One region of the Streptomyces sp. M-16 genome, then DNA from elsewhere that is predicted to be linked to it. Evidence: predicted binding sites of a transcription regulator. Region 1 holds the regulator's gene; each other region holds the start of a gene.

Region 1 (6,165 bases):
GTCTCCGTCATCGTCTCGACGGCGACCTCGCCCCGGTCGCCCTTGGGCAGCGCCTGCACCACCGTGATCCGCACGGCGGGTTCGGGCTCCTGCGCGACCCCCGAGACGGAGACGACCAGCCGGTCCTTGCCCTCCGCCACCTTCACCACGGCGTCGGCCCAGCGGCCGCGGCCGTCCGTGAGGACGAGTTCCTCGCCCGGTCCGAGCCGCTTCACCGACACCGCGTGCCGGCCCTCGGGGCCGTCCAGCACGAACTCCGGCCCCGCGGGGACCTCTTCGACCACGAACACGGGGGCCGTCATGACGCTCTCCTCATCTGCAATACCTTCAACGCGCTCTGCGCCTGGGCCAGTTCGGCCGCCAGCACTTCCACCAGCTCCCCGGCGGGCAGCGCCCGCGCCAGCCGGTGCCCCTGCCCGGCCCACAGGGACATGCCCTGCGGGTCCCCGGCCGCGGCGGCGGCCTTGCGCAGCCCCGAGGTCATGTGGTGGATCTGGGGGTAGGCGGAAGGGGCGTACGGCCCGTGCTCCCGCATGAAGCGGTTGACCAGGCCCCGGGCGGGGCGGCCGGAGAAGGCCCGGGTCAGTTCCGTGTGACCGAACAGCGGGTCCGTCAGCGCCTTCTTGTGCAGGGGGTGCGCCCCGGACTCCGGGCAGACCAGGAAGGCGGTGCCGAGCTGCGCCGCCTCCGCGCCCGCCGCGAGCACCGCCGCGATCTGTGCCCCGCGCATCAGCCCGCCCGAGGCGGTGATCGGGAGGGCCACGGCCTCGCGCACCTGTGCCACCAGGGCGAGCAGGCCGACGCCCGCCGTGCCGTCTGTCTGCGGGTCGTCGCGGAAGGTGCCCTGGTGTCCGCCGGCCTCGACGCCCTGGACGCACAGGGCGTCGGCGCCCGCCTCCTGGGCGGTGCGGGCCTCGTCGACGGAGGTCACGGTGACGACGGTGTGCGTGCCGACGGCGCGCAGGCGCGCGATCACGGTGGGCGCGGGGCAGCCGAAGGCGAAGGAGACCACCGGGACCGGGTCCTCCAGCAGGATCGCCAGCTTGGCCTCGTAGCCGTCGTCGCAGGTGCCGATGATGTCCTCTTCGGCGAGGGAGACCTCGTACCAGCTCGCCTCGCCGGCCAGCTGGCCGCGGTAGGCCTCGACGGCGGCCGGGTCGACGTACCCGGTCTGCGGCAGGAAGAGGTTCACTCCGAAGGGCCGTCGGGTGAGCCCGCGCAGCTGTTTGATCTCCTGGTACATGCCGTCGGCGGTCTTGTAGCCGCCGGCCAGGAAACCGAGCCCGCCGGCCTCGCACACGGCGGCGGCGAGCGGAGGGCAGGAGGCGCCGCCCGCCATGGGAGCCTGCACGATCGGGTACCGGGGGAGACCGTTCGGTGCGGAGGACATGGACTGCATCGTGCCACGTCCGGCGCACCGCACCGAATCACGGCAATTCGCCTGGCATAGTCCAGTTCCCTCCGGCCGTGGGGAAAGCACGGAGCCCGGTCCGGGGCGTCCCCGGACCGGGCTCCTGCGTGCTGTCGCGGGCCGGTCAGCGGCCGTTGAACGCGTCCTTCAGGCGGCTGAACAGCCCCTGCTGGCCGGGGGCGAACTGGCCCGTCGGGCGCTCCTCGCCGCGCAGCTTCGCGAGCTGGCGCAGCAGGTCCTCCTGCTGGGGGTCCAGCTTGCCGGGGGTGGTGACCTCGACGTGGACGATCAGGTCGCCGCGCCCGCCGCCGCGCAGGTGCGTGACGCCGCGCCCGTGCAGCGGGATCGCCTGGCCGGACTGGGTGCCGGGCCGGATGTCGATCTCCTCCATGCCGTCCAGCGTCTCCAGCGGGCACTTGGTGCCCAGGGCCGCCGCCGTCATGGGGATGGTGACCGTGCAGTGCAGGTCGTCCCCGCGCCGCTGGAAGGTCGGGTGCGGCAGCTCGTGGATCTCCACGTACAGGTCGCCGGCGGGGCCGCCGCCGGGGCCGACCTCGCCCTCACCCGCGAGCTGGATCCGGGTGCCGTTCTCGACACCGGCGGGGATCTTGACCGTCAGGCTGCGGCGGGAGCGGACCCGGCCGTCGCCCGCGCACTCGGGGCACGGGGTCGGGACCACGGTGCCGAAGCCCTGGCACTGCGGGCAGGGCCGCGAGGTCATGACCTGGCCCAGGAAGGACCGGGTGACCTGCGAGACCTCACCGCGGCCGCGGCACATGTCACAGGTCTGCGCGGAGGTGCCGGGGGCGGCGCCCTCGCCCGAGCAGGTGGTGCAGACGACGGCCGTGTCGACCTGGATGTCCTTGGTCGTGCCGAAGGCGGCCTCGTCCAGTTCCAGGTCCAGACGGATCATGGCGTCCTGGCCGCGGCGGGTCCGCGAGCGCGGGCCGCGCTGCTGGGACTGGCCGAAGAAGGCGTCCATGATGTCCGAGAAGTTGCCGAAGCCACCCGCGCCGAAGCCGCCCGCGCCGCCACCGCCCGAGGAGGACAGCGGGTCGCCGCCGAGGTCGTAGACCTGCTTCTTCTGCGGGTCCGAGAGGACCTCGTAGGCGGCGTTGATCTCCTTGAAGCGCTCTTGCGTCTTGGGATCGGGATTGACGTCCGGGTGCAGCTCGCGTGCGAGCCGCCGGAAGGCCTTCTTGATCTCGTCCTGGGATGCGTCGCGGCGCACGCCGAGTACGGCGTAGTAGTCCGTGGCCACTTACGACTCCGCCAGGATCTGTCCGACGTAACGTGCCACTGCGCGTACCGCTCCCATCGTTCCGGGGTAGTCCATGCGGGTCGGTCCGACCACGCCGAGTTTGGCGACTGCTTCGCCGCCCGAACCGTAGCCGACGGACACGACCGACGTGGAGTTGAGTCCCTCGTAGGCGTTCTCGTGCCCGATCCGTACGGCCATCCCCGACTCCCCCGCCTCGCCCAGCAGCTTGAGGAGCACGACGTGCTCCTCAAGCGCTTCGAGCACCGGCCTGATCGTCAAGGGAAAATCATGTCCGGAGCGAGTGAGGTTGGCGGTGCCGCCGATCATCAGCCGCTCCTCCGCCTCCTCGGCCAGCGTTTCGAGAAGGGTCGCCAGGACGGCCTTGACGGTCGCCCGGTCGTCGATCTCGAACGACTCCGGAAGGTCCTGCACGAGCTGCGGCACGTCGGTGAACCGACGGCCGACGACCCGGCTGTTCAGCCGCGCCCGCAGGTCGGCGAGGGAGGTCTCGCCGAAGGGCGTCTGGGTGTCGACGAGCCGCTGCTCGACCCGCCCGGTGTCCGTGATCAGTACGAGCATCAGCCGGGCCGGGGCCAGCGACAGCAGCTCGACGTGCCGGACGGTGGAGCGGGTCAGCGAGGGGTACTGGACGACGGCGACCTGTCGGGTGAGCTGCGCGAGCAGCCGCACCGTGCGGCCGACCACGTCGTCGAGGTCGACGGCGCCGTCGAGGAAGTTCTGGATGGCCCGCCGCTCGGGCGTCGACAGCGGCTTGACCCCCGCCAGCTTGTCGACGAAGAGGCGGTAGCCCTTGTCGGTGGGGATCCGGCCGGCGCTGGTGTGGGGCTGCGCGATGTAGCCCTCCTCCTCCAGCACGGCCATGTCGTTGCGCACGGTGGCGGGCGAGACGCCGAGGCGGTGGCGCTCGGTGAGGGCCTTGGAACCGACCGGCTCCTCCGTCCCGACGTAGTCCTGGACGATGGCGCGCAGCACTTCGAGCCTGCGTTCACTGAGCATCGCGCACACCTCCGGATGCGGTCGGTCGTCGGTCGGTCATCGGTCGTCGTGGGGGTCGCGGGCGGCGGGCCGGCCGTCGGCGGTCCGCCGGAGCTTCCCCCGGGCCCTGGTTGGCACTCCGAGCACCCGAGTGCCAGAGATCCCCCGGTCAGTGTACGGCCGGGTAGTACACCGGGGGCAAGGGCGGCCCGCCAGGGTAGCGTCGCCCCATGGACGTACGTTGGGAAGAGGCGGGCTGGGAACGGCTGACCGGGCGGACCGGCCGACGGCGGCTCCCGGTGTGGGACTGCACGGTGGGACTGGTGGTGGGGGACGAGTCGGTGCTCCTGATCGACCCCGGATCCTGCGTGCGCGAGGGTGCTCTGGTGCGGGCCGAGGCGGAGCGGCTGACGGGCCGGGGCGTGACCCATATCGCATTCACGCACGGACATTTCGACCACGTGCTGGGCGGCCCGGCCTTCGAGGGCGCCCGGTCCTACGGGGCGGTCGGCCTCGACCGGCTGCTGGCGACCCCCGGCGGCCGTGAGGAGCTGCGCGTGAGCGCGGTCCGCCACGGCCTGGACGAGGCGGAGGCGGCCGAGGCGGCGGGCCTGCTGCGGGCGCCGGAGCACCTGGTGTCGGGCGAGTGGACGCTGGAGCTGGGCGGCGTACAGGTACTGCTGGCCAACGTCGGGCCCGCGCACTCGCAGCACGACCTGACGGTCCTGGTGCCGGGCGAGCGGGAGGTGGTGTTCTGCGGGGACCTGGTGGAGGAGTCGGGCGAGCCCCAGGCCGGCGGGGACGCGGTGCCCGGGCAGTGGCCCGCCGCCCTGGACCGCCTGCTCGCGCTGGGCGGGGACGACGCGCTGTACGTGCCGGGTCACGGAGCGGTGGTCGGCGCCGGCTTCGTGCGTGCCCAACGCGACACACTGGCGGACCTGTTCGGCGTGTCGCGGACCTGACGGCGGCGGTTCTCCTAGTGTCGGCCGGATGCGCGAGTACTCCCCCGACCTGACCCCGCAGTGGAAGCGTGCCGAGGCCGTGCCGGAGGTGGCCGCGGACCCCGATCTGGTGGTCGAGGTGGCGGGCACCGACTTCTGCGGCGCGGTGGTGGCGTGCGAGGCGGGCACGGTGACCCTGGAGGACCGTTTCGGCAAGCGCCGGGTCTTCCCCCTGGAGCCGCGCGGCTTCGTGCTGGACGGCGCCGTGGTGACCCTGACCCGCCCGTCGCGGGCGCCCGCCGCGCCCGCCCGTACGGCCTCGGGCTCGCTGGCCGTCCCGGGGGCGCGGGCCCGGGTGGCGCGTGCCGGACGGATCTACGTGGAGGGCCGTCACGACGCCGAGCTGGTGGAGCGGGTCTGGGGTGACGACCTGCGCATCGAGGGCGTGGTGGTGGAGTACCTGGAGGGCGTCGACGACCTCGTGGCCGTGGTGGAGGAGTTCGCCCCCGGGCCGGACGCCCGTCTCGGCGTCCTGGTGGACCACCTGGTGCCGGGGTCGAAGGAGTCCCGGATCGCGGCATCGGTCACCTCCCCGGACGTGCTGGTGGTGGGTCACCCGTACGTGGACGTCTGGCAGGCGGTGAAGCCGTCCGCGCTGGGCATCCGGGCGTGGCCCGAGGTGCCGCGCGGCCAGGACTGGAAGACGGGCGTCTGCCGGGCCCTGGGCTGGCCGGAGAACACCGGGGCCGCCTGGCAGCACGTCCTGTCCCGCGTGACGTCCTACCGGGACCTGGAGCCGACCCTGCTGGGCCGCGTGGAGGAGCTGATCGACTTCGTCACGGCGCCCTGACCCGGCCTACGGCGAACAGCCGGGCCGCACCTGCCCCGATCCGCAGCGATTCACTCCGGGGAGTGATCAGTCCACCAGGTCCCGCACCACCGCGTCGGCCAGCAGCCGCCCGCGCAGGGTCAGCACCGCGCGCCCCGCACCGTACGGGGCCGGCTCCAGCAGCCCGTCCGCCAGCGCCCTCCCGGCGGCCGCCAGGCCGGCCGGGGCCAGCAGCGACAGCGGGACGCCGTCGACCAGCCGCAGCTCCAGCAGGATCCGCTCCACGCGCCGGTCCTCCGCGGACAGCAGCTCGCGCCCCGCGCCGGGGGAACGGCCCTCCGCGAGGGCCGCGGCGTAGGCACCGGGGTGCTTCACGTTCCACCACCGCACCCCGCCGACGTGCGAATGGGCGCCCGGGCCCGCACCCCACCAGTCGGCCCCGCGCCAGTACAGCTCGTTGTGCAGGCAGCGGCCGGCCTCGGTCGTGGCCCAGTTCGACACCTCGTACCAGGAGTACCCGGCCTCCGCCATGACGGAGTCCGCGATCAGGTACCGGTCGGCGTGGACGTCGTCGTCGGTCATCGGGACCTCGCCGCGGCGGATCCGGCGGGCCAGCTGCGTGCCCTCCTCGACGATCAGGGCGTAGGCGCTGACGTGGTCGGGCCCGGCGCCGATGGCCGCGGCCAGGGAGTCGCGCCAGTCCTGGTCCGTCTCCCCCGGCGTGCCG
Region 2 (6,165 bases), on a different contig from region 1:
GCCTGTCGATGCTGGCGCAGGCCCGCTGAAGGAATCCTGAGCGCACGCCCCGGCAGCCCGTCCCGTCGGCCCGCCCCCGCAGCCCGTCCCGGCGGCGCACCCGGCGCCCGCCCGGCGGCGCACCCGGCGCCCGCCCGGCGGCGGTTTTCAGCCGTTGCGCCGCGTGGGCACGCGCAGCTCCAGCCGGGAGCCCGCGGCCCCCTCCCGGGCCGGCAGCGCGCGTACGTCGCCTCCGTGGGCCCGCGCGATCTCCCGGGCGATGGCCAGGCCCAGCCCGGTGCCGCCCCCGGCCCGCCCCCGGTCCGCGTCGAGGCGTACGAACCGCTCGAAGACCCGGTCCCGGTCCGCCTCCGGGATGCCAGGACCGTCGTCCGTGACCTCCAGCACCGCCCAGCCGTCCTCGGCGACGGCCCGGACCAGGACCCCGGAGCGGGCGTACCGAAGGGCGTTGTCCACCAGGTTGGCCAGGGCGCGCTCCAGCCGCGCCGGTTCCCCGTACGCCGGTACGGGTACGGGCGCGGCCAGCCGCAGCGGCACCCGGGGCGCGGGCCGCCGGGCCGCGTCCTCGGCGGCGAGCAGCGCGAGGTCGACGGGCTCGGAGCGCGGCGCGGGTCCGCCGTCGAGGCGGGCCAGCAGCAGCAGGTCGGCGGCGATCCGCTGGAGCCGTTCGGTGTCGGCCAGCGCGGCGGACACCGACTCCCGGTCGGGACGCGGCCGGGCCAGGGCGACTTCCAGCCGGGCGCGGACGGCGGCCAGGGGGTTGCGCAGCTCGTGCGAGGCGTCGGCGGTGAACTGGCGCTGGCGGGCGTCGGAGCGTTCCAGCCGGTCGAGGGTGTCGTTGACGGTGCGGGCCAGCCGGGCGATCTCGTCGGCGCCGCCGGGGTCGGGGACGCGCCGGTCGAGCTCGCTGGCGGTGACGGCGGCGAGTTCCGTACGGATGGCGGTGACGGGCCGCAGCGCCTGCCCGGTGACCCACCAGGCCAGGGCCGCCGCGAAGGCGATCAGCGGGGGCGCGCCGGCGAGCAGTCCGAGGGCGATGGCGCGGGTGGCGTCGTCGACGTCGCTGAGCACGGTCATCGCATAGACGGTGTAGGGGGTGTGCGGAGCGCCGCCGGTGCCGGGGGCCTGCACGACGACGGCCACCCGCCGTTCCGCGCCGGGGCGCGCGGGGCCGAGCACGACGGAGCGGGAGTCCTGGCCCGGCGCGGGGCGCAGGGCGGCGAGGCCGGGGACGTCCTGCGGGCCCCCGCTGGTGGAGACCGTCCGCCCGGCCGCGTCCCGTACGAGGACCAGGTCCACGCCGCTCTCCGGCGCGGGCAGCCGCCCGCCGGGCGGGAGGGTGCGGGTGTCGAGCTGGGCGGCGACCTTGCGCGCGGCGAGCTCGGTGCGGCCGGTGGTGTTGTCGAGGAGGTTGGCGCGCATGAGGGTGTACAGCCACAGTCCGCCGCCGGCCAGGACGGCGGCCATCGCGAGGGCGGCTGCCAGGGCGGCCCGCGCGCGGACGCTGCTAACCACCGTCGGGGGCCATCCGGTAGCCGGTGCCGTGGACGGTGAGGATGGAGCGGCGGCCGAAGGGGGCGTCGATCTTCTTGCGCAGGGAGGAGACGTAGACCTCGACGATGTTCGGGTCGATGTCGTGGGGGGCGTCCCAGACCTCGTCGAGGATGTCCTGTTTGGCGACGGCCCGGCCGGGGCGCTCCATCAGGCAGGCGAGGACGCCGAGCTCGCGCGCGGTGAGTTCGATGTCGTGCGTGCCGCGGCGGCAGCGGCGGTCCTGCGGGTCGAGGACCAGGTCGCCGGCGCGCAGCACGGTGGGTTCGGGGGCGGCGGCGCGGCGGGCGAGGGCGCGCAGCCGGGCGCCGAGCACGACGAAGGAGAAGGGTTTGGTGAGGTAGTCGTCGGCGCCCGCGTCGAGGCCCTCGGCCTCGTCGTGCTCGCCGTCCTTGGCGGTCAGCATCAGGACGGGGGTGGGGACGCCGTGGGCGCGCATCCGGGCGCAGATCTCGGCGCCGCCGAGACCGGGGAGCATCAGGTCCAGGAGCACGGCGTCGTAGGGGCCGCCGGTGAGGGCCAGTTCCAGGCCGCGGTGGCCGTCGTGGGCGACCTCCACGCGGTGGCCCTCGGCGGACAGCCCCTGGCGGAGGGACTCGGCCAGGTTCTCTTCGTCTTCGACCACGAGGATGCGCACGGCTTCCACTCTCACACACCGGCCCTGTCAACCGGCCGGACACTCGTGGTCGTCGCCCCCGGCGCCCTGGGCGTCCCGGGCGGCGACGGCCGCGGGCCGCTGCCGCCGCCTGAGTACGGGTACCCAGGCGTGCCCACGGGTACCTCGCACGTGCCTTCGGGTTCTCGGCCAAGGAGCGGCCGGATGACGACGCCGCGCGAGCTGGATTGGCACTCCGCTTGACCGAGTGCTAATCACCGGAATAGTCTCGCGTCTGGCACTCGCCCCCGGTGAGTGCCAACACAGCGACAGGCAGATCCGGCACCCGCGACGACGGATCGACCTGGTCGCCACCTCAGACAGTTAACCCCGGATCTCCGAAGGGGGAGGTCGGATCGTGACGACCACCAGCTCCAAGGTTGCCATCAAGCCGCTTGAGGACCGCATCGTGGTCCAGCCGCTCGACGCCGAGCAGACCACGGCCTCTGGCCTGGTCATCCCGGACACCGCGAAGGAGAAGCCCCAGGAGGGCGTCGTCCTTGCCGTGGGCCCGGGCCGCTTCGAGGACGGCCAGCGTCTCCCGCTGGACGTCACCGTCGGCGACGTCGTCCTGTACTCCAAGTACGGCGGCACCGAAGTGAAGTACAACGGCGAGGAGTACCTCGTCCTCTCGGCCCGCGACGTGCTCGCGATCGTCGAGAAGTAATCGCTTCTCCAGTTTTGCCTTGAGCTACGCCCCTGGTCACCCCTGCTGATGCCGGGCGGCGAGGGGCGTAGTTCGTTCTAGCCAGGCGGTCGCGGTGAGCGGCCGGGGATCGCAACGAAAGGGCTGACCGCTCCCATGCCGAAGATTCTTAAGTTTGACGAGGACGCCCGTCGCGCCCTTGAGCGCGGTGTCAACAAGCTTGCCGACACGGTCAAGGTGACGATCGGCCCCAAGGGCCGCAACGTCGTCATCGACAAGAAGTTCGGCGCTCCCACCATCACCAACGACGGTGTCACCATCGCCCGCGAGGTCGAGCTGGACGACCCGTACGAGAACCTGGGTGCCCAGCTCGTGAAGGAGGTGGCGACCAAGACCAACGACATCGCGGGTGACGGCACCACCACCGCCACCGTGCTGGCCCAGGCGCTGGTCCGCGAGGGTCTGCGCAACGTCGCCGCCGGCGCCTCCCCGGCCGCCCTGAAGAAGGGCATCGACGCTGCGGTCAAGGCCGTGTCCGAGGAGCTCCTCGCGACCGCCCGCCCGATCGAGGACAAGTCCGACATCGCCGCCGTGGCCGCGCTCTCCGCGCAGGACCAGCAGGTCGGCGAGCTCATCGCCGAGGCGATGGACAAGGTCGGCAAGGACGGTGTCATCACCGTCGAGGAGTCCAACGCCTTCGGCCTGGAGCTGGAGTTCACCGAGGGCATGGCCTTCGACAAGGGCTACCTCTCCCCGTACATGGTCACCGACCAGGAGCGTATGGAGGCCGTCCTCGACGACCCGTACATCCTGATCAACCAGGGCAAGATCTCCTCGATCCAGGACCTCCTGCCGCTGCTGGAGAAGGTCATCCAGGCCGGCGGCTCCCGCCCGCTGCTGATCATCGCCGAGGACGTCGAGGGCGAGGCGCTCTCCACCCTCGTCGTCAACAAGATCCGCGGCACCTTCAACGCGGTCGCCGTCAAGGCCCCGGGCTTCGGCGACCGCCGCAAGGCGATGCTGCAGGACATGGCCACCCTCACCGGTGCCACCGTCATCGCCGAGGAGGTCGGCCTCAAGCTCGACCAGGCCGGTCTGGACGTCCTCGGCTCCGCGCGCCGCGTGACCATCTCCAAGGACGACACGACCATCGTCGACGGTGGCGGCAACGCCGCTGACGTCGCGGGCCGCGTCAACCAGATCAAGGCCGAGATCGAGTCCACGGACTCCGACTGGGACCGCGAGAAGCTGCAGGAGCGCCTGGCGAAGCTCGCCGGCGGCGTCTGCGTCATCAAGGTCGGCGCCGCCACCGAGGTGGAGCTCAAGGAGAAGAAGCACCGCCTTGAGGACGCCATCTCGGCGACCCGCGCCGCGGTCGAGGAGGGCATCGTCTCCGGCGGTGGCTCCGCGCTCGTCCACGCCGTCAAGGTCCTCGACGACAACCTCGGCCTGACCGGCGACGAGGGCACCGGCGTCTCCGTCGTGCGCCGCGCCGCCGTCGAGCCGCTGCGCTGGATCGCCGAGAACGCCGGCCTGGAGGGTTACGTCATCACCTCCAAGGTCGCCGAGCTCGAAAAGGGCCAGGGCTTCAACGCCGCCACCGGCGAGTACGGCGACCTGGTCAAGGCCGGCGTCATCGACCCGGTCAAGGTCACCCGCTCCGCGCTGGAGAACGCCGCTTCCATCGCCTCCCTGCTGCTCACGACCGAGACCCTGGTCGTCGAGAAGCCGGCCGAGGAAGAGGCCGACGCCGGTCACGGCCACGGCCACAGCCACTGAGGCTGACGCCGTCTGACGCGTGAGAAGGCCCTGGTCACCGCTGCCGAGCGGGGGTGACCAGGGCCTCTTGCGCTCCGTGCCGTCGACGCCTGCCGCGCCGTCCGGGCGTCCGGTCAGCCGGGCATCATGCCCAGCTGCCGCATCAGACCGGGGGCGTCGTAGTACCACCAGTCCTCCGCGACCTGACCGTTCTCGATCCGGCAGGTCATACATCCCGACATGCTGACTTCCTTGCCGGTCGGTGCGACCCCCATGAACTCCCCCTTGTGGGTGCCCTTCCAGTTCCACAGCGTGGTGACGCAGTCCCCTTCGGCGAGCTGGCGCGTCTTGTCGAACGTGAAGTCGAAGGCGTCCCGCCACATGCCGATGGTCTGCCGCATCCCGTCCCGGCCGTTGCCGCGGCCCTCCGTGTCCATCATGTCGTGCGTGATGTAGTCGGCCGCGACGCACTCCTCGATGACGTCGAAGTTGCCCTTCACGGCGATCTCGTCGAAGACCCGGTTCGCGACCAGCTTGTTGAGGTACTCGTCCCGGACGACGTCGAGGTTCATGAACTTCGGCATTCCCTCGCAGAGGGCCACCATCTCCTGGAACATCCGGTCGGTCTCCGGGAGGTGAGAGTTCCTCATGGCCTCCTCGTAGGACGGGAATTCGACGAGGTCCACGTAGTGCGTCTGCGCGTCGCGGTCCCGGCCGATCATGGTGTGGGTGACCGTGCGCCTGCCGCTGGTCTGTTCCGCGTAGCGGTCGATGAGCGCGTTCATCTCGTCGAACCGCTTCGTCTCGTAATCGATCACCTGTACGAATGTCATCGCGTCGCCTCCTGCGGTGGATGGGACACGTCCAGTTTAGGGAGATTTCACCCGCTTGGCAGGCTTACCTGCGGGTCACACCGGTTACTGGGGGCCGTACTTGCGCCCGGTGCGGGAGGACACGCCGCCGAGGATCCCGCGCGGCGTCAGCTTCACCACTCCCATCAGCGCCTTGTACCGCGGGTCGGGGATCGACACGGTCTTGCCGCGCGCCAGGTCCGCCAGGGCCGCCGCCACCAGCTTGTCGGCGTCGAGCCACAGCCAGCCCGGGATGTTGTCCGTCCCCATGCCCGCCCGCTGGTGGAACTCGGTCCGCACGAATCCGGGGCACAGGGCCATCAGCCGCACTCCCGAACCCGCGAGGTCCCGTGCCGCCCCCTGGGTGAACTGCACGACCCACGCCTTGCTCGCGCCGTAGGTACCGCGCGGTACGAAGGCCGCCACCGAGGCCACGTTCACCACTCCGCCGCGCCCGCGCGAGCGCATGGACCCGGTCGCCGCCGAGGTCAGCCGCAGCACCGCCTCGACGTGCACCTTGATCATGGCCAGCTCGTCGGCCATCGAGACGTCGAGGTAGCGGCCCTTGTTGCCGAACCCCGCGTTGTTGACCAGCAGGTCCACGGGGTGCGTACGGTCCCCGAGGCGGGTCTCGACCGCCGCGATGCCCTGCTCCGTGGAGAGGTCGGCGGTCAGCACCTCCGCCTCGATGCCGTGCTGGTCGT
Region 3 (6,165 bases), on a different contig from region 1:
AGCCAACGGCCCTCGGGGGCGACGAAATCCGCAGAACCCCAGTTCCAGGGCTTGCCGGAACCCGGGTCGGGCGCGTCGATCAGCAGCAGGTCCTCCCCGTACTCGCCGCAGCGCTCCACCCGCGCGGCGGTGGCGCGCAGCAGGGTGCGGCCCGGCGCGCGCAGGGCCTCGTAGTGCGCCGGCGGCTCGTCCCCGTGCAGTTGCACGCCGCGTACGCCGCTCTCCTCGGTGAACCGGCGCACCTCCTCGACGGACTGCCCCCGGAACACCCCGACGGTGAGCACCCCGGCGGGCACCCGCGCGGCCAGCTCGCGCGCCGCAGCGGCCCCGATGGTCCGGGGGCTGCCGGGCGCGAACACGAACCCGACGGCATCGGCCCCGGCCTCCACGGCCACGTCGACGTCGCGGGCCGTCTTGAGCCCGCAGATCTTCACGAAGAGATCGCTCATACCCCCAGTCAACCAAAGCCCCCCGATCGGCGGCGCCCCGTCTCGGCACCCGGGCGCGACCGGCCGCGCCCCACCCTTCGCGATCGACACCAGCGGCTTCCGGGCCACCCGGAAACGCCCGAGGGCGGCACCCCCCGCAGGGGGTGCCGCCCTCGTTCGAGAACAGCCGATCAGCCAGGGGCCGATCAGAAGTCCATGTCACCGCCCGGCATGCCGCCGCCCGCGGGGGCACCGGCCTTCTCGGGCTTGTCGGCGATGACGGCCTCGGTCGTCAGGAACAGCGCGGCGATCGACGCGGCGTTCTGCAGCGCGGAGCGCGTGACCTTCGCCGGGTCGATGATGCCCTCGGCGATCATGTCGACGTACTCGCCGGTGGCGGCGTTCAGACCGTGGCCGACGGCCAGGTTGCGCACCTTCTCCACGACGACGCCGCCCTCAAGACCACCGTTGACGGCGATCTGCTTCAGCGGGGCCTCCAGCGCGAGCTTCACGGCGTTGGCGCCGGTCGCCTCGTCACCGGTGAGCTCCAGCTTCTCGAAGACCGAGGAGGCCTGCAGCAGGGCCACGCCACCGCCGGCGACGATGCCCTCCTCGACGGCCGCCTTCGCGTTGCGAACGGCGTCCTCGATGCGGTGCTTGCGCTCCTTGAGCTCGACCTCGGTCGCGGCACCGGCCTTGATGACGGCCACGCCGCCGGCCAGCTTCGCGAGGCGCTCCTGGAGCTTCTCGCGGTCGTAGTCCGAGTCGGAGTTGTCGATCTCGGCGCGGATCTGGTTGACGCGGCCCTGGACCTGGTCGCTGTCACCGGCACCGTCGACGATGGTGGTCTCGTCCTTGGTGATGACGACCTTGCGGGCGCGGCCGAGCAGGTCGAGACCGGCGTTCTCCAGCTTGAGGCCGACCTCCTCGGAGATGACCGTGCCGCCCGTGAGGATGGCGATGTCACCGAGCATGGCCTTGCGGCGGTCGCCGAAGCCCGGGGCCTTGACGGCGACGGACTTGAAGGTGCCGCGGATCTTGTTGACGACCAGGGTCGACAGGGCCTCGCCCTCGACGTCCTCGGCGATGATCAGCAGCGGCTTGCCGGACTGCATGACCTTCTCCAGGAGCGGCAGCAGGTCCTTGACCGAGCCGATCTTGGAGTTGACGATCAGGATGTACGGGTCGTCCAGGGACGCCTCCATACGCTCCATGTCGGTCGCGAAGTAGGCCGAGATGTAGCCCTTGTCGAAGCGCATGCCCTCGGTGAGCTCAAGCTCCAGACCGAAGGTCTGCGACTCCTCGACGGTGATGACGCCTTCCTTGCCGACCTTGTCCATGGCCTCGGCGATGAGCTCGCCGATCTGGGTGTCGGCGGCGGAGATGGAGGCCGTGGAAGCGATCTGCTCCTTGGTCTCGACGTCCTTGGCCTGGGCGAGCAGGGCGGCGGAGACGGCCTCGACGGCCTTCTCGATACCACGCTTGAGGGCCATCGGGTTGGCACCCGCGGCCACGTTGCGCAGACCCTCGCGGACGAGGGCCTGGGCGAGGACGGTGGCGGTGGTCGTACCGTCGCCGGCGACGTCGTCCGTCTTCTTGGCGACTTCCTTGACCAGCTCGGCGCCGATCTTCTCGTACGGGTCCTCGAGCTCGATCTCCTTGGCGATGGAGACACCATCGTTGGTGATCGTGGGGGCGCCCCACTTCTTCTCAAGGACGACGTTGCGACCCTTGGGGCCAAGGGTGACCTTGACGGCGTCGGCGAGCTGGTTCATGCCACGCTCGAGACCGCGCCGGGCCTCCTCGTTGAACGCAATGATCTTGGCCATCTGAAGTGGTCCTCCCGGACAGGGGTGGATTGCTCCGGACCGCGCCCGCGCCCGCGACGGACGGCCTGCGGAGCCGGCGGTTCCTTCCCGCCGGACCCGTCGGGCCTCACCGACCCGGTCCTCGTCTTAGTAGCACTCTCACCTGGAGAGTGCTAACGCCAATGATTAGCACTCGACCCCCGCGAGTGCAAGCGGCTTCGGGCAATGCCGGGCGGCTTCCGGCCTCTCCGGCGGGGCGACGCACGAGGGGCCCGCATCCCGTGACCGGGATGCGGGCCCCTCGTACGTCTGTTGCGTCGGTGGTCGATCGCGCTCGGTCTCAGCCGGCAGCAGCGAGCTTGACCATGTCCGCCTGCGGACCCTTCTGGCCCTGCGAGATCTCGAACTCGACCCGCTGACCCTCTTCAAGGGTGCGGTACCCGTCCATCTGGATGGCGCTGTAGTGGACGAACACATCCGCACCACCGTCGACCGCGATGAAGCCGTAGCCCTTCTCCGCGTTGAACCACTTGACGGTGCCCTGAGCCATGCCTAACTCCCCTATTACTGGCCCTTGCGCGGTACCGCACTTCGCGGTCCCGGGTCAGAACTTGCGCCGGAACGCCTCGACCGGGGCTGAATGTATCCGCACCGCTGCTGTCTGCAACAGGTCAATCCGACGAGAATTCTGGACACGCGGAAACATAGAAATAGAGTGAAAATTTGGCATATGGCAGGGCAACTCGGGCCAGACAATCTTCGCCAAAGCCCCAAAGGGCGCACGCATGTTGACTCAATGTCAACCCTCACGGGGCCCGCTCATATGCGGCGGGCAAGAGCACCGGAGGGGACTTCCCCAACTCTACCGCGCCCAATCAAGCAGAATTGCCCCCTCCGCTTATTAGCGGAGGGGGCAATTCTACTTTTCGGGGTCTCAGCCGCCCGCGACGGCAGGAATGATCGAGACGCCGGCGCCGTCCGGCGTCGCCGCCTGCAGGCCGCCCTCGAAGCGCACGTCGTCGTCGTTGACGTAGACGTTCACGAAGCGGCGCAGCTTGCCCTGGTCGTCCAGGACGCGCGCGGCGATGCCCGGGTGGCTCTTCTCCAGGGACTCGATGACCTCGGCCAGGGTCGAGCCCTCGGCCGGGACCTCGGCGACGCCGCCGGTGTAGGTGCGCAGGATGGTGGGGATGCGGACGTTGACGCTCATGGCGCTACCGCCTTTCCGGGAGTCGTGGGAAGGGTCAGGCCAGGCCGGCGGCGCGGAACGCGTCRAGGCTCGGGCGGATGGTGGCGGTCTGACCGCTGTCCGCGGCCACCGCCTCCAGGGTCTTGAGGCCGTCACCGGTGTTCAGGATCACGGTGGTCAGCGCCGGGTCGAGCTGCCCGTTCTCGATGAGCTTCTTCGTCACACCGACGGTCACGCCGCCCGCGGTCTCGGCGAAGATGCCCTCGGTCTGCGCCAGGATCTTGATCGCCTCGACGACCTGGGTGTCGTTGACGTCCTCGACGTAGCCACCGGTGCGGCGGGCGATGTCCAGGACGTACGGGCCGTCCGCCGGGTTGCCGATGGCCAGCGACTTGGCGATGGTGTCCGGCTTCTGCGGGCGGACCACGTCGTGGCCGGCCTTGAAGGCGGTGGAGACCGGGGAGCAGCCCTCGGCCTGGGCGCCGAAGATCTTGTACGGCTTGTCCTCGACCAGGCCGAGCTTGATCAGCTCCTGCAGACCCTTGTCGATCTTCGTCAGCTGGGAACCGGACGCGATCGGGATGACGATCTGGTCGGGCAGCTGCCAGCCGAGCTGCTCGCAGATCTCGTACGCCAGGGTCTTGGAGCCCTCGCCGTAGTACGGGCGGAGGTTGACGTTGACGAAGCCCCAGCCCTCGCCCAGCGGGTCGCCGATGAGCTCGGAGCAGAAGCGGTTGACGTCGTCGTAGTTGCCCTCGATGCCGACGAGGTCGCCACCGTAGACACCGGCCATGACGACCTTGCCCTGCTCCAGGTCGTGCGGGATGAACACGCAGGAGCGGAAGCCGGCGCGGGCGGCCGCGGCGCCGACGGCGCCGGCCAGGTTGCCGGTGGAGGAGCAGGACAGGGTGGTGAAGCCGAAGGCGCGGGCCGCCTCGACGGCGATGGCCACGACGCGGTCCTTGAAGGAGTGCGTCGGGTTGCCGGAGTCGTCCTTGACGTACAGCTTGCCGGTGACGCCCAGCTCCTTGGCCAGGTTCCGGGCGTCCACGAGCTTGGTGAAGCCGGGGTTCAGGCTGGGCTTGGAGGCCACGTCGGCGGGGACGGGCAGCAGCGGGGCGTAGCGCCAGATGTTGTTCGGGCCGGCCTCGATCGCGGCGCGCAGCGCCTCGGGGTCGCCGAGCGGCAGGTCGTAGGCGACTTCCAGCGGGCCGAAGCACTCGACGCACGCGAAGATCGGGCCGAGCTCGAAGCGGGTGCCGCACTCGCGACAGGAAAGGCCGGTGGCGGGTCCGAGATCGACGGAACCGAGGTCGGTAGAGGTGGCGACAGTCTGTGCAGCCATGACGGCGAGGCCCTTTCTCCTCATCTTCCCCATGGCGCACTTCGCCATGAGACGGAATTGGCACCTTCCCTAGCCGGGGACCTCGCGGGGGTGCGTGTCGAAAACGCATCGCGAGAACCGACTGGAGGGTTGCCGGGGCTTCAACGGGCCGTGTCCCTCTGCCCCTCTGGATGAGCGGTATGGCACCGGCACACGCGCTCTGTGGCGCGCCGGTGCGTTTGTGCGCGGGGACCCCGGCATGCCGTGGTCCCTCGCGTTGTTCAAGACTGTAACCGAAGGGCAGGGCGGTTGAGACAGCCGTCCGAACCGCGAGATGGATCACATATCGGCCGATATCGCCGAGGGTCACCGAGGAACCAGGGAGTGCTGAGGGTGCTGGATGAGGTGGAGCGCTGGCTGGCAGACCGCTCCTGGTCCGCCGCCGACCGACCGCTCGACCAGCTGCTCGACCGGAAACGGGCGGCCGGGACGACGGTCAGCGTGGTGCTGCCCGCGCTCGACGAGGAGGCGACGGTCGGGGAGATCGTGGAGGTGATCCGGCGCGATCTGATCGACGGCCTGCCGACCCCCCTGGTCGATGAGCTGGTGGTGGTCGACTCCGGGTCCAGCGACCGTACGGCGGAGGTCGCGGCCAAGGCCGGCGCCCGGGTCGTGCACCGGGACGCGCTGCTGCCGCGGATCCCCGCGCTGCCCGGCAAGGGCGAGGTGCTGTGGCGTTCGCTGCTCGCCACCACCGGTGACGTGGTCTGCTTCGTCGACGCCGACCTGCGGGACTTCTCGTCGTCCTTCGTCTCCGGGATCGTCGGCCCGCTGCTGACGGATCCGCAGGTGCAGTTCGTCAAGGCCATGTACGACCGCCCGCTCGCGGACGCCCCCGGCCAGGGCGGCCGGGTGACCGAGCTGGTCGCCCGCCCCCTGCTCAACCTGCACTGGCCGCAGCTGGCCGGCTTCGTGCAGCCGCTCGGCGGCGAGTACGCCGTACGGCGCTCCCTGCTGGAACGCCTCCCCTTCCCCGTCGGCTACGGCGTCGAGCTGGGCCTGCTGGTGGACGCGCTGCACACGGTCGGGCTGGACGCGCTGGCCCAGGTCGACGTCGGGGTCCGGCTGCACCGGCACCAGGACGGGCGGGCGCTGGGCCGGATGGCCGCCGCGATCTACCGGACGGCGCAGGTCCGGCTTTCGCGCGCGCACCTCGTGCGGCCGGAGCTGACCCAGTTCGAGCGGGGGCCGGACGGGTTCGTTCCGCGCACCTACGCGGTGGACACCGAGGAGCGGCCGCCGATGGCGGAGATCAAGGAGTACGCGGGCCGCCGCGTCGCTTGACGGCCGCCGGAGCGGTGCCGCACACGAGTTTGAGCCGGGGCGGACCGGGCTAGGTTCGCCCCATGGCTTCTC

The links. The regulator HrcA, encoded in region 1, represses chaperone genes, less so after heat shock. The targets are predictions, from matches to a motif close to TTNGCACTCNGNNNNNCNGAGTGCNAA.
Region 2: the regulator HrcA is predicted to act here: its motif matches at 2,395-2,421, upstream of groES (co-chaperone GroES).
Region 3: the regulator HrcA is predicted to act here: its motif matches at 2,423-2,449, upstream of groL (chaperonin GroEL).

Annotation. Positions count from the first base shown of each region.
Region 1 is NZ_JBFRER010000003.1:153,210-159,374, forward strand. Features, by position in the region: gene AB4039_RS02640 (16S rRNA (uracil(1498)-N(3))-methyltransferase) at 1-302, opposite strand, end outside; gene AB4039_RS02645 (nitronate monooxygenase) at 299-1,390, opposite strand; gene dnaJ (molecular chaperone DnaJ) at 1,536-2,672, opposite strand; gene hrcA (heat-inducible transcriptional repressor HrcA) at 2,673-3,689, opposite strand; gene AB4039_RS02660 (MBL fold metallo-hydrolase) at 3,899-4,630, shown strand; gene AB4039_RS02665 (DUF3097 domain-containing protein) at 4,659-5,459, shown strand; gene hemW (radical SAM family heme chaperone HemW) at 5,526-6,165, opposite strand, start outside.
Region 2 is NZ_JBFRER010000044.1:44,458-50,622, reverse strand. Features, by position in the region: gene AB4039_RS20970 (sensor histidine kinase) at 148-1,515, opposite strand; gene AB4039_RS20965 (response regulator transcription factor) at 1,508-2,188, opposite strand; gene groES (co-chaperone GroES) at 2,565-2,873, shown strand; gene groL (chaperonin GroEL) at 3,009-4,631, shown strand; gene AB4039_RS20950 (ester cyclase) at 4,745-5,443, opposite strand; gene AB4039_RS20945 (SDR family NAD(P)-dependent oxidoreductase) at 5,528-6,165, opposite strand, start outside.
Region 3 is NZ_JBFRER010000043.1:12,081-18,245, forward strand. Features, by position in the region: gene AB4039_RS20560 (phosphoribosylanthranilate isomerase) at 1-449, opposite strand, end outside; gene groL (chaperonin GroEL) at 635-2,257, opposite strand; gene AB4039_RS20570 (cold-shock protein) at 2,577-2,786, opposite strand; gene AB4039_RS20575 (MoaD/ThiS family protein) at 3,171-3,446, opposite strand; gene thrC (threonine synthase) at 3,481-4,770, opposite strand; SAM riboswitch class I at 4,788-4,947, opposite strand; gene AB4039_RS20585 (glucosyl-3-phosphoglycerate synthase) at 5,143-6,093, shown strand; gene AB4039_RS20590 (alpha,alpha-trehalose-phosphate synthase (UDP-forming)) at 6,156-6,165, shown strand, end outside.